4 regions of the Mesorhizobium sp. A556 genome follow, and region 3 is predicted to be linked to each of the others. Evidence: predicted binding sites of a transcription regulator. Region 3 holds the regulator's gene; each other region holds the start of a gene.
What was found. Region 3 encodes LexA, which represses DNA repair genes until DNA is damaged. Its sites were predicted from a motif close to TGTTCNNNNTGTGTTCNG; they were not measured.
Positions count from the first base shown of each region.

Region 1: the regulator LexA is predicted to act here: its motif matches at 1,303-1,320, upstream of ACX3P0_RS07240 (ImuA family protein).
Region 2: the regulator LexA is predicted to act here: its motif matches at 1,083-1,100, upstream of ACX3P0_RS17870 (DNA recombination protein RmuC).
Region 4: the regulator LexA is predicted to act here: its motif matches at 1,125-1,142, upstream of recA (recombinase RecA).

Region 1 covers NZ_JBTMXA010000002.1:540,413-543,534, forward strand. The annotation lists gene ACX3P0_RS07235 (ATP-dependent helicase) at 1-1,181, opposite strand, end outside; gene ACX3P0_RS07240 (ImuA family protein) at 1,370-2,131, shown strand; gene ACX3P0_RS07245 (Y-family DNA polymerase) at 2,046-3,122, shown strand, end outside.
Region 2 covers NZ_JBTMXA010000009.1:132,255-135,376, reverse strand. The annotation lists gene fmt (methionyl-tRNA formyltransferase) at 1-499, opposite strand, end outside; gene def (peptide deformylase) at 502-1,032, opposite strand; gene ACX3P0_RS17870 (DNA recombination protein RmuC) at 1,133-2,389, shown strand; gene ACX3P0_RS17865 (DUF6481 family protein) at 2,590-3,018, shown strand.
Region 3 covers NZ_JBTMXA010000001.1:875,435-878,556, forward strand. The annotation lists gene ACX3P0_RS04400 (molybdopterin molybdotransferase MoeA) at 1-676, shown strand, start outside; gene lexA (transcriptional repressor LexA) at 791-1,537, shown strand; gene ACX3P0_RS04410 (ComEC/Rec2 family competence protein) at 1,640-3,122, opposite strand, start outside.
Region 4 covers NZ_JBTMXA010000002.1:599,019-602,140, forward strand. The annotation lists gene ACX3P0_RS07495 (pseudouridine-5'-phosphate glycosidase) at 1-17, opposite strand, end outside; gene ACX3P0_RS07500 (carbohydrate kinase family protein) at 40-993, opposite strand; gene recA (recombinase RecA) at 1,267-2,367, shown strand; gene alaS (alanine--tRNA ligase) at 2,627-3,122, shown strand, end outside.

The DNA.
Region 1 (3,122 bases), on a different contig from region 3:
ATATTGCGGCGCGTCAGTTCCACTTCGAGAGGCCCACTGTGGCTGGAGGTACGGAACAGGACTGCCTGCTGCTTCAGCGCCGTTCCGCTCTCCCGGTTTTCCAGGACCTGTTCGACGATATAGCGCGCCTGGTCGGCCTCGTCCCTGACCGTCACCAGCCGCGGGCGATCAGCGGATTCCCGTTCAGTCCAGAGGTTCTTGGTGAACCGCTCGCGCGACAGGTCGATCACGCTGTTGGCGGCGGCAAGGATCGGCTTGCTCGATCGGTAGTTCCGGTCAAGCGTGATGATCTCGGCGGTCGGGCTGAATTCGCCGGGGAAGTCGAGGATATTGCGCACCGTCGCGGCGCGAAAGGAATAGATCGATTGGGCGTCGTCGCCGACGACAGTCAATCCTCTGCCGCCCGGCTTCAGTGCCATCAGGATCGAGGATTGCAGGCGGTTGGTGTCCTGATATTCGTCGACCAGAACATGATCCCAGCGGCTGCCTATGTCGTCGGCAAGCAGCGGATCACTGACGGCTTGCGCCCAATAGAGAAGCAAATCGTCATAGTCGAGAACGTTCTGGACCTGCTTGGCTTCGACATAGGCGGCGAACAATTCGCGCAACTGCGAACTCCATCCCGAGACCCAAGGAAAGAACGTCCGAAGCACCTCGTCGAGCGGCTTCTCCGAATTTACCGTGCGGGAATAGATGGACAGGCAGGTTCCCTTGGTCGGGAATCGACTTTCCATCTTCGAGAAACCAAGTTCGTGCCGGGCAAGATTCATCAGGTCGGCGCTGTCTTCTCGATCGTGGATGGTAAAATCCGGATCGAGGCCTATCTGCTCGGCATAGTCGCGAAGCAACCGTGCGCCGATGCCATGGAACGTCCCGGCCCAGGCTAGCGCGTCGGCCATGATGCCAGCGTTGGCCCCAAGCACCTGGGCGCAAATCCGCTCGACACGCCTTGCCATTTCGCTCGCGGCGCGGCGTGAGAACGTCATCAGGAGGATGCGCCGAGGGTCAGCACCCCTGACGATCAGGTGCGCGACACGATGGGCCAGCGTATTGGTCTTTCCCGATCCGGCACCCGCGATGACAAGAAGCGGACCGCCAATCGTTGACGGCAAGAGACCCGTTCCATGTTCGACCGCCAGGCGTTGCTCGGTATTTAATTTTTCCAGATAAGCAGCGCCCACGAAACCCTCTATCCATCTGCGATTCCTGATCGATTCGACATTCTTCGCTTTCGCGCTGTCGGTCGACTCGTCCGGTCGCGTCATGCTGGCCGTCCGAGGCGGATTGACTCGTTCTCGTCAACGGAACAAATAAGGAACATATCAACCCGAAAACCCGTTGGGAAGCCAACCAGGAAGTCTTTTTCTGAATGACCGACAACGCCGTCAGTCCCGCCATTAATGAGCTTCGAGAGCGTATCGCGCGGCTCGAGGGCGGAAACGTGCGGGGCCGCGCGGTCATACCTTTCGGGGTTGCGGCCATCGATCGGGTTTTACCCGGGGGAGGGTTGGCGCTGGCAAGCCTGCATGAGGTGGCGGGTGGCGGCAATGGTGCGATCGACGGCGCGGCGGCTGCTTTGTTTGCCGCAGGGATTGCAGGGCGGACAATCGGCAAGGTCTTGTGGTGCGTGACCCGCCAGGACCTGTTCGCGCCGGCTATCGCCCAGGCCGGGCTGCCTCCCGGCAGGGTGATCTACGTAGAGGCGGGCGACGAGAAGGCCGTTCTCGCCTGTTTCGAGGAAGGCCTTCGTCACGGGGGGCTGGGAGCGGTCGTCGCCGAAGTCGCAAAGCTTTCCATGACCGCTTCACGCCGATTGCAACTTGCCGCCGAAAGCTCAGGCGCGATCGGCATCGCCATACGCCGATGGCGGCGACAGACCGACACGACGGATTTCGGCCAGCCCACGGCCTCGGTCACCAGGTGGCGGGTGTCGGTGCTTTCCTCGACCCCGTTGCCAGTGCCGGGCGTTGGACGCGCCCGCTGGCAACTTGAACTGATCCGATGCCGCGCCGGTGAAAGCGCTGATTTCGAAGTGGATGCCTGTGATGCCAAGGGTCGTATCGCTCTTTCTTCCGCTGTGGTCGACAGACCGCATCAGAAGGAAATTGGGCGACGCCGCGCCTCCGCCTGAGACGCCGCTTATCCTGACAGGCCATCATGGAAGACGCCGCGTCGTGCTTGCGGCCAATGCGGCGGCACTGGCGCTTGGTCTGCGCGTCGGCATGCCCGCCAGCAAGGCGCAGGCGCTTGTCCAGAACCTCGCCATCATGGATGCCGAGCCTGCAGCGGATGCCGAGGCGCTGGATCGGCTCGCTTTGTGGGCGCTCCGCCGCTATGCGCCGATCGTCGCCGCCGATCCACCCGATGGTCTGGTCATCGATACGACGGGCGCTGATCATCTTCACGGTGGCGAGAGCGCCATGCTCACCGATATGGTGGAACGGCTCGCTGCGTCCGGCATTACCGCCCGTGCCGCCATCGCCGACAGCTGGGGGGCAGCGCATGCGCTTGCCCGCTTTGGCGCGCTGCCGATCCATGTCGTGCCGCCAGGGGAGAGTACAGCTGCGATCCAGAAATTGCCGATCGCAGCCTTGCGCTTGCCGACAGAGATGGTTGCCAGTCTTCGTCGGCTCGGCCTTGACCACGTTGCCGAGCTCTCCCAAAAACCTCGAGCGCCGCTGACCCTGCGTTTCGGGCCGGAACTTGGCCGTCGGCTCGACCAGGCGATGAGCCGCCTCGGCGAACCGATCGAACCGATCCGGCCGCCTGAAATTATCGAAGTCCGCCGCGCCTTCGGCGAGCCGATCGGGGCCGCCGAGACCATCGCCAAATACACGGCAAGGCTCGTCGCGGAACTTTGTTCATTGCTCGAGGTCAGGGGACATGGCGCGCGGCGTCTCGATCTGCTGCTCTATCGCATCGACAACCGTGTCGAGGCGATCCGTGTCGGTACGGCGCAGCCTGTTCGTGACGTGAAACGGCTGACACGACTTCTCACTGACAAGATCGAGATGATCGATCCAGGCTTCGGAATCGAGCTTATGCGGTTGGCGGCTACCGAAGCCGAACCACTGAAACACAAGCAGACTATTTCTTCATTGATCGAAGCGCCCGAGGCCGAT
Region 2 (3,122 bases), on a different contig from region 3:
GTGCGCTGGCGGTCATATCCGGGCCGATCGCGACCTTGTCGACCATCGCCACCGGTCCGGTATCCAGGCCGGCCTCCATCTTCATTACCATCATGCCGGTTTCCGTGTCGCCAGCCATGATGGCGCGCTGGATGGGGGCGGCACCGCGCCAGCGCGGCAAAAGCGAGGCATGCCCATTGAGGCAACCAAGGCGCGGCGCATCGAGGATGGCCTGCGGCAAGAGCAGTCCGTAGGCGACGACAACACCAACATCGGCATTCAAGGCGTGAAAAGCCGCCTGCTCGGCCTCGGCCTTCAGCGATGTCGGCGTTCGCACCTCCAGCCCCAACCGCTCGGCTTCGCGCTGGATGGGCGACGGCGTCAATTCCAGCCCGCGGCGGCCCGCTGCGCGCGGCGGCTGCGTATAGACGGCGACGATCTCATGCCCGGCCTGCGCCAGCGCACGGAGCGTCGGCACGGAGAAATCCGGCGTGCCCATGAAGACGATGCGGAGCGGCATTTTTATGCCCTCAGCTTGCCCGGTTGCTGTTCCTTGGCGATCTTCTTGAACCGGCGGATGACAATATCGCGCTTGAGCTTGGAAATATGGTCGATGAACAGGACGCCGTCGAGGTGGTCGATCTCATGCTGCAGGCAGGTCGCCATCAAGCCTTCCGCCTCGATCTCCTGGCTGGCGCCACGGCGGTCGAGATATTTCACCCGCACCGACGCCGGGCGCTCGACCTCGGCGTAATAATCCGGGATCGACAAACAACCCTCTTCGTAGACCGAGCGGTCGTCGGTGCGAGCCAGAATTTCGGGGTTGATGAAGACGTGCGGCGCGGGGTCGTCGCCTTCCTTGGCGAGGTCGATGACCAGCACGCGCAGCGGCTCGCCCACCTGGATTGCCGCAAGGCCGATGCCCGGCGCGTCGTACATCGTCTCCAGCATATCGTCGGCCAGTTTGCGCAACGGCGCGTCGACCCGTTCGACGGGTTTGGAAACCTGACGCAGGACCGGATCGGGCAGGATGATGAGCGGCTTTATCGACATTCGCCTCACCTAAGACCTCACACAAACAGCGTCAACGCCCGCAAGCTTATTGTTCACGTTTTGATCTGACGCGATCGGTCGAATCGGCTATGCTGTCCCCATGAATGAGACAAGTGCTGCCTTTTCCGAACCGATAATCCGGCTCGGCGCGACGACGATTACGCTTGGCCAGATGCTGGTTTTTGGCGGCGTCGTATTTTTTCTTCTACTTGCGGCGCTTGTGATCGCCCTGTGGCGCTCGGCCAAGGCGCGTGCGGCTGCGGCCGCTGAGGCTGCCGAGCACGCCCGCGACGCGGAAGCCCGCATGGCCGGCATCCTGCAATCCCAGGCCGAGATGCAGGGGCGCATGGGGGCCATCGCCGACGTATTTGGCGCACGCCAGGCCGAACTGACACAATCCATCGGGCAACGTCTGGACGCCATGACCGGGCGGCTCGGCCAAACGATGACCGAACAGACGAAATCCACCCATGAGAGCCTTGCCCGGTTGCAGGAGCGGCTTGCCGTCATCGATACCGCGCAAAACAACATCCAGTCGCTGGCCGGCCAGGTGGTGCAGTTGCAGGCGATCCTGTCCAACAAGCAGACGCGCGGCGCGTTCGGACAATCGCGCATGGAGGCGATCGTCGCCGACGGCCTGCCGATGGGGTCGTTCGAGTTCCAGGCGACGCTGTCCAACGGCAGCCGGCCCGATTGCCTGATAAAAATGCCGAACGGCGCGCCGGCGCTCGCCATCGACGCGAAATTTCCGCTGGAAGCGTGGAACGCCATTCGCGCGGCCGACGGTCCGGACCTGCAGAAGGTCGCGGCGCAGGCGTTCCGGCGCGACATCGAAGTGCATGTTCGCGATATTTCGGAAAAATACCTGATCCAGGGCGAGACGCAGGACACGGCCTTCATGTTCGTACCCTCGGAATCGGTCTTTGCCGAGATCCACGAGAATTTCGAGGCCATCGTCCACAAGGCGCACCGTGCCCGCATCGTCATCGTCTCGCCCTCGCTGCTGATGCTGTCGATCCAGGTCATCCAGGCGATCCTCAAGGATGCGCGGATGCGCGAACAGGCGCATCTGATCCAGGGCGAGGTAATCCGGCTGATGGAGGATGTGGCGCGCGTCGACGAGCGCGTGCGCAAGCTGCAAACGCATTTCGGCCAGTCCGCCAGGGATATCGAGGACATTCTGGTCTCGACGTCGAAGGTTACGAAGCGCGGCCAGAAGATCGAGGCGCTGGAATTCGGCACTCCGCCCGATGACGCGAAGGAGGATACCGACGCGCCGCCGCCCAAGCCGGCCATGCGGGCCGCCGATTCGAAGACCGGGCAGCTTCGCCTGAGAGTGGTCGAGGGCGAAGACTGACCCGTCCAAGGATCAAGTGCGGCCGCCCAAGGGGTGCCCGAATGTGCGAGTCTGGCCGTTCCGCGCCCGATTCAACCCGAAAAAGGGTGTATTTTCACGGCAACACCCCGGAATTTCATGCCAGTTATGCGGGATTGTCGCTTGAATTCTCGCATTCCGCGCGTATGTAAGCGACGCGAATTGACTTCAAGGAAGTGGACTTGGCTATCTATAGGGAAAAAGACGTTTTCGAGCGGCGTAATGCTGCAAACGAGGCAAAAAAGGCGCTTCTGGAGCGCTTCAAGGCAAAACCGGCGGCGGATGATCCCGCAGTGCTGGCGCGGCAGGCGGAACGCAAGGCCATTTTGGAAGCCCGCACGATACGCGAAGCCGAAAAGGCAAGGCTGAAGCAGGAAAAACTGGCACGCGAGGCGGCAGAGAAAGCCGAACGCGAGGCTGCGGCGGAAGCGGCGCGGATCGTTGCGGAAGAAGAAGCGCAGGCCGAAGCCAAGCTTCGCGAGGCAGAAGAGACCGAGCGTATCGCTCGCCTCCTGTCGGACGACGCGGAACGCAAGGCCAAGCGCGATGCACGCTACGCAGCGCGCAAGCAGCGTGGCGGGCGGACGCCTCCAGGCTTTACGGCGCGCTGACGCATCCGGCTCCGGCCGTAAGCATCCAAATTGAAAAACCGGCATGCCCTCGCGGCAATGCCGGTTTTTGGCGTTTCGCCGGTTTTCAATGCATGTCGCCTGAA
Region 3 (3,122 bases):
CGCCATCATCGCCACCGGCGACGAACTGCGCGCACCGGGCAGCGTGCTCGGCCCCGGCCAGATCATCTCGTCCAACGCCTACGGGGTCGCTGCAACCGCGCATTCGGTCGGCGCGCGCGCTCTCGATCTCGGCATTGCGGCGGACCGCAGGGAGGCCATCGCCGCGCTGGTGCGGCAGGCCGTGGCAGCCGGTGCCGATGTCATCGTCACGCTGGGGGGCGCTTCCGTCGGCGACCACGACCTCGTCCACGAGGTGCTCGCCGACGAAGGCATGGTGCTGGACTTCTGGAAGGTGGCGATGCGCCCCGGCAAGCCGTTGATGTCGGGCCGGCTGAACACTATCCGCTGCATCGGCCTGCCCGGCAACCCGGTCGCCAGCCTGGTTTGCTCGCAGCTTTTCCTCAAGCCGCTGCTTGCGCGCCTTGGCGGCCGCGCCTACCGCCCCGACCTGCGCGACGCGCTTCTCGGCGCACCCATGCCGGCCAACGATCTGCGCCAGGACTATGTTCGCGCGGCGGTGCGCGACGGTACAGGCGCGCTGGTGGCGACGCCGTTCGGTGTTCAGGATTCGTCGATGCTGCGAAGAATGACTGAAGCGGGCGGCCTGATCGTGCGCGAACCCTTTGCGCCTGCCGCGCAGGCCGGCGACGCCTGCCGCGTGCTGATGTTACGCTGAACAAATCGTCAACACATTCATTAAACTTTAAATGGTTGCGGAACACAACTGGAACAGATACTGTTTGTTCTGGTTTTGTTTTTCCGATTCCATATCGGACCGCCGGGGGCCGCCATGCTGACGCGCAAGCAACACGAACTGCTTCTCTTCATCAACGAAAGGCTGAAGGAGAGCGGCGTTCCGCCCTCCTTCGACGAGATGAAGGATGCGCTCGATCTTGCCTCGAAGTCGGGGATTCATCGCCTGATTACCGCACTGGAGGAACGCGGCTTCATCCGCCGGCTTCCCAACCGCGCACGTGCTCTCGAAGTCTTGCGCATGCCGGAATCGCTGACGCCCAGTTTCAACGGGGCGCGCAAATTTTCGCCCAGCGTCATTCAGGGTGGCCAGGGTCAGAATGGTTCGGGCCAGGGCAATTCGGGCGGGCAAGGCAAGAACTCTCGGCTGCAGAGCGCGGGCAATGACGACGATGTCGCCGCCAATGTCTCGATCCCGGTCATGGGACGCATCGCCGCCGGCGTGCCGATCGACGCCATCCAGCACAAGACGCATTCGATCTCGGTTCCGCCGGACATGATCATGGGCGGTGAGCACTACGCGCTGGAGGTGAAGGGCGATTCGATGATCGAGGCCGGCATCTTCGACGGCGATACGGTCATCATCCGCAATGCCAACACCGCCAATCCCGGCGAAATTATCGTCGCCCTCGTCGATGAGGAAGAAGCCACGCTGAAGCGGTTTCGCCGCAAGGGCGCGTCCATCGCGCTTGAAGCCGCCAATCCCGCCTACGAAACGCGCATCTTCGGACCTGACAGGGTCAAGGTGCAGGGCAAACTGGTCGGGCTGATCCGACGTTACTGAGTCGACGGCCTTCCTGAACTGGCATGGCAAATGCTAGTCGGCCGTCGTGTTCAAAACGCTGGCTTAATCCAGCAAGATCGCTCGACAGCCGCCGCGTTGGGCTCAATCGTCGCCCGCTGTGGTGACACCGGTCGTTTTGGTTCTTGTCCGAACCACCTTTTTATAAGGCGGCAAGCCGCGGGCCTCGCGTGAAAACTTCCGCTGCGTGTGCCAGGGCCGATAGTGTTCTTCGACGGCGAAACGGATTTCCGCCGGTACTGCTGCCGATTGCCGGTTGAAGAATATCTCGACGCTGCCGGAGCGAGCCAGTTGGCGCTTGGTGATCACCGTGACCAGCGGATCGCGGCATGGGTCGGAGGCGGTCGCGTCGTCGATGATGATCACGCTCGCGAAGGCGCAGGCGGGTCTGGCCGCCTTGGCGTCCTGCGCATGGGCAACCAGCGCGCCGGCCTCGTGACGGGCGACACACAGGCCTTGCGCGCACAGGAACGGCGTTCCCGGCGGTAGTTCCATGCTGTCGGCAAGGTCAAACTCGAGGGTTTTGGCCCCTGAGGTTTTAACCTTGACCATCTCCGGCTTAATGACGGTTTCGGCATTGAGCGCGCGGCGCCAATTGTCGATGGTGAACGCGTTGGGTCGAGGTCGGTTGACCGCCAGTTCGCCCCCGCCGATCGACACGGCGACAAGCCGAGCATCCTCCGACACCAGCACGTCCGGCGTCTTCACCATGGGCACCGCCAGCAGACCGGCAATCGCCAGGGGTAGTGCCGCAAGCCGTAGCCAGGTGGTCGCCATCGTGGCAAAGACCAGCGCGCCGGTGATGAACAGCACCGACTGGACGGAAACGAGGCCGACCGCGTCGATGGGCGAGCGCGCCGCGATCCAGTCGGATATGACGATCATCGCGGCCAGCCCCCTGCCCATGACATAGAGGAAGGGGCCATCCGCGCCGAACGGCATGGCCAGCGCGGCAAGCACGGCAAACGGCATGACGATGACCGAGACGATGGGCATCACCGCCAGATTGGCAAACAGGCTGAGCGGCGCGACGCGCTGGAAATGCCACATGGCATAAAGCGTCGTAGCGCCTCCGGCGATGATGGACGTCATCGCGAGACCGCCCATTCCCGCCAGGAATTTGCGTGACAGAAGGCCTGCGACAGAGCGGCGCGCGGGCACCTTGCCGCCTGCCCGCCCCGACCGGTAATCGGACCAGCCGGCATAGGCGCCGACCAGGGCCGCGGTTGCCGCAAACGACATCTGGAAGCTCGGGCCGACGACCTCGTGCGGCGACACCACGATCACCGCAATGGCGGAAATGGCCAGATTGCGCATGGTCAGCGCCGCGCGGTCGAACAGCACGGCCAGCAGCATGACCGCCAGCATGATGAAACTGCGCTCGGCGGCCACCACGACGCCCGAAATGGCAAGATAGGCGGCGATGGAAAAGAGCGCGGCGGCGGCGGCATATTTTTTCACCGGCCGGCGCGAGGAGAAATCGGGAAACAGCGCGAACCCGCCGCGCAGCAGCAGCATGATCGTGCCGGCAACCAGCGCCATGTGCAGGCCAGAAATCGAGATGATG
Region 4 (3,122 bases), on a different contig from region 3:
GCGGTTTCCGGGATCATGGTTGGCTCCATTTCGTCGCTTTCATGCCAAAACCCTGGCTTCCGGCACAAGAGCGAGCGCCTCGTCAAAGGCAATCGCCGTTAAATCCGGCACCGTGTCGCGGCTTTCGATGGCAAGGATCGCCGCCGCCACGCCTTCGCGCAGGGCGGAGTGCAACATCTGTCCCCGCAGCAACGCCGCCACAGTCGCGCCCGCCAGCGCATCGCCGGCCCCGGTGACGTCGGCGACATAGCGCGGCGCGGGTGGCGCGATGGTGAAGATATCCTCTTCGTCAAAAGCCAGCACCGGTGCGTTTCCAGACGTGATCACGCCGGCCTTGAGTCCAGTCCTGCGCAAGCCCGCAACGACGGCTTCTTCATCCGCATGGCGATCCAAGCCTGTGAGAGCGGCGGTCTCGCGGCGGTTCATGAACAAGAGCGACAGCCGGTCCATCACCGGCTTCAGCCGCATCACCTTGGCCGGCGAAATGGCGATTGCGAACAGGGGCTTGCCCTGCACAAGGTCCACCAGCCGTTCCAAAGCCGCCGCCGGCAGATTGGCGTCGCACAGCACGGCGTCGGTGGCGTCGATCGCTTCGCGCACCTTGGCCCGCTTCATCTGTTTCGGAAACGCCAGTTCATAAAGCTCCATGTCGGCAAATCCGGCGATCAACTCGCCGTCGCGGTCGATCAGGGCGGTGTAACTTGGCGTCGAGCGGTCGAGAAACACCGCCGAAATGTCCGTGATGCCGGCCTCGGCAATCGCCTGCGCCACGCTGTCGGCCCCGGAATCGCCCCCGCGCACGGACAGCAGCGAGGCTGAAACGCCGCGCTGCACTGCATTGCGCAACGCGTTGAAGACGCCGCCGCCGACATCGTCACGCATCCTACCCGGGTTGGAGGCGGCCGGCACGTACGGGCCGGAGACCTGGCCGCGCCGGTCGATATGCGCACCGCCTATCGCCAGGATGTGAAAGGATTTAGAGGAACCGGCCACGCAATTTCCATTTTCAAATTCGCATCCAAGGCTAGACTGCCTGGGCTGGCCGGGCAATCCGCCAAGGCGATTCGCAACGTCACGCTACCGCCCGGCAACCGCCCGTTGGGATGCATTCTATATGATCATTGAGAAACAAAAATAGAACAAACTGGAATAATGCAATGTTTACAGTTGGTTGACCTCTCTTGTCAAAAGAGAACAAAGAGAGTACATACATGGCAGGTTCACGGCGTTGTCGGGCCTTCATTGACGACCAAGGGGTGATGTATCATGGCTCAGAATTCTTTGCGGCTGGTAGAGGACAAAGCGGTGGATAAATCTAAGGCTCTGGACGCGGCGCTGTCGCAGATCGAACGCGCGTTCGGCAAGGGCTCGATCATGCGGCTGGGCGCAAACGAGCAGGTAGTCGAGATCGAAACGGTGCCGACAGGCTCGCTCGGCCTCGACATCGCGCTAGGCGTCGGCGGTCTGCCGCGCGGCCGCATTGTTGAAATTTACGGCCCGGAAAGCTCGGGCAAGACCACGCTGGCGCTGCACACGGTGGCCGAAGCCCAGAAAAAGGGCGGTATCTGCGCCTTTGTCGACGCCGAACATGCGCTTGATCCGGTCTATGCCCGCAAGCTTGGCGTCGATCTTGAAAATCTGCTGATTTCGCAGCCCGATACGGGCGAGCAGGCGCTGGAAATCTGCGACACGCTGGTGCGTTCGGGCGCCATCGACGTGCTGGTGATCGATTCGGTGGCGGCGCTGACGCCACGCGCCGAGATCGAGGGCGAGATGGGCGATTCGCTGCCCGGCCTCCAGGCCCGCCTGATGAGCCAGGCCCTGCGCAAGCTGACGGCCTCCATCTCGCGCTCCAACACCATGGTCATCTTCATCAACCAGATCCGCATGAAGATCGGTGTCATGTTCGGCTCGCCGGAAACCACCACCGGCGGCAACGCGCTGAAATTCTATGCCTCGGTGCGCCTCGATATCCGCCGCATCGGCTCGGTCAAGGACCGCGACGAGGTCGTCGGCAACCAGACCCGCGTCAAGGTGGTCAAGAACAAGCTGGCACCGCCCTTCAAGGTGGTCGAATTCGACATCATGTATGGCGAGGGCGTCTCCAAGACCGGCGAGCTTGTCGATCTGGGCGTCAAGGCGGGCATCGTCGAAAAGTCCGGCGCGTGGTTCTCCTACAATTCGCAGCGGCTTGGCCAGGGCCGGGAGAACGCAAAGATTTTCCTGCGCGACAATCCCGATACCGCGCGCGAGGTCGAGTTGGCGATCCGCCAGAATGCCGGCCTGATTGCGGAAAAATTCCTCGAAGACGGTGGTCCCGAAAAGGACGATGGCGAGGATTTCGAGGGCGAAGCCGGCGCGATGTAGCATCCTGCCCGGCGTGCCGCAGGAACGGCGCTTCAGCGTACCACGTTGTGTAAAATAGTTGAGTGTTTCAAGCCGCCGGCGCCGGGTTCTGACCCCGACCGGCGGTTTTGGCTTTTCGGCCCCGGGATCGTTGGTTGCGCCGGCGCATCACGGGCTTCGGTTCGCTTCTTGTGTTTCTGGACAGGGTGCGGCGCGCCCGTTAAAAGGCCGGTGTCCATTTCCGCCGGCTTGCGGCGATTTTTCGAAAAAGGCGGCATTGATGAGCGGCGTGAACGAAATCCGGTCGGCATTCCTCGACTATTTCCGCGGGCAGGGCCATGAGGTCGTGGCCTCGAGCCCGCTTGTCCCGCGCAACGATCCGACCCTGATGTTCACCAATGCCGGCATGGTGCAGTTCAAGAACGTCTTCACCGGCCTGGAGACGCGGCCGTATTCGCGCGCCACCACCTCGCAGAAATGCGTTCGTGCCGGCGGCAAGCACAACGACCTCGACAATGTCGGCTACACCGCGCGCCACCACACGTTTTTCGAGATGCTCGGCAATTTCTCCTTTGGCGACTATTTCAAGGAACGCGCCATCGAGCTTGCCTGGAACCTGATCACCAAGGAATTCGGCCTCGACCGTAACCGCCTGCTGGTGACGGTCTATCATACCGACGATGCGGCCGCCGGGTTCTGGAAGAAGATCGCCGGGCTGCCCGAGGAGAAAATAATCCGCATCGCCACCAGCGACAATTTCTGGGCGATGGGCGATA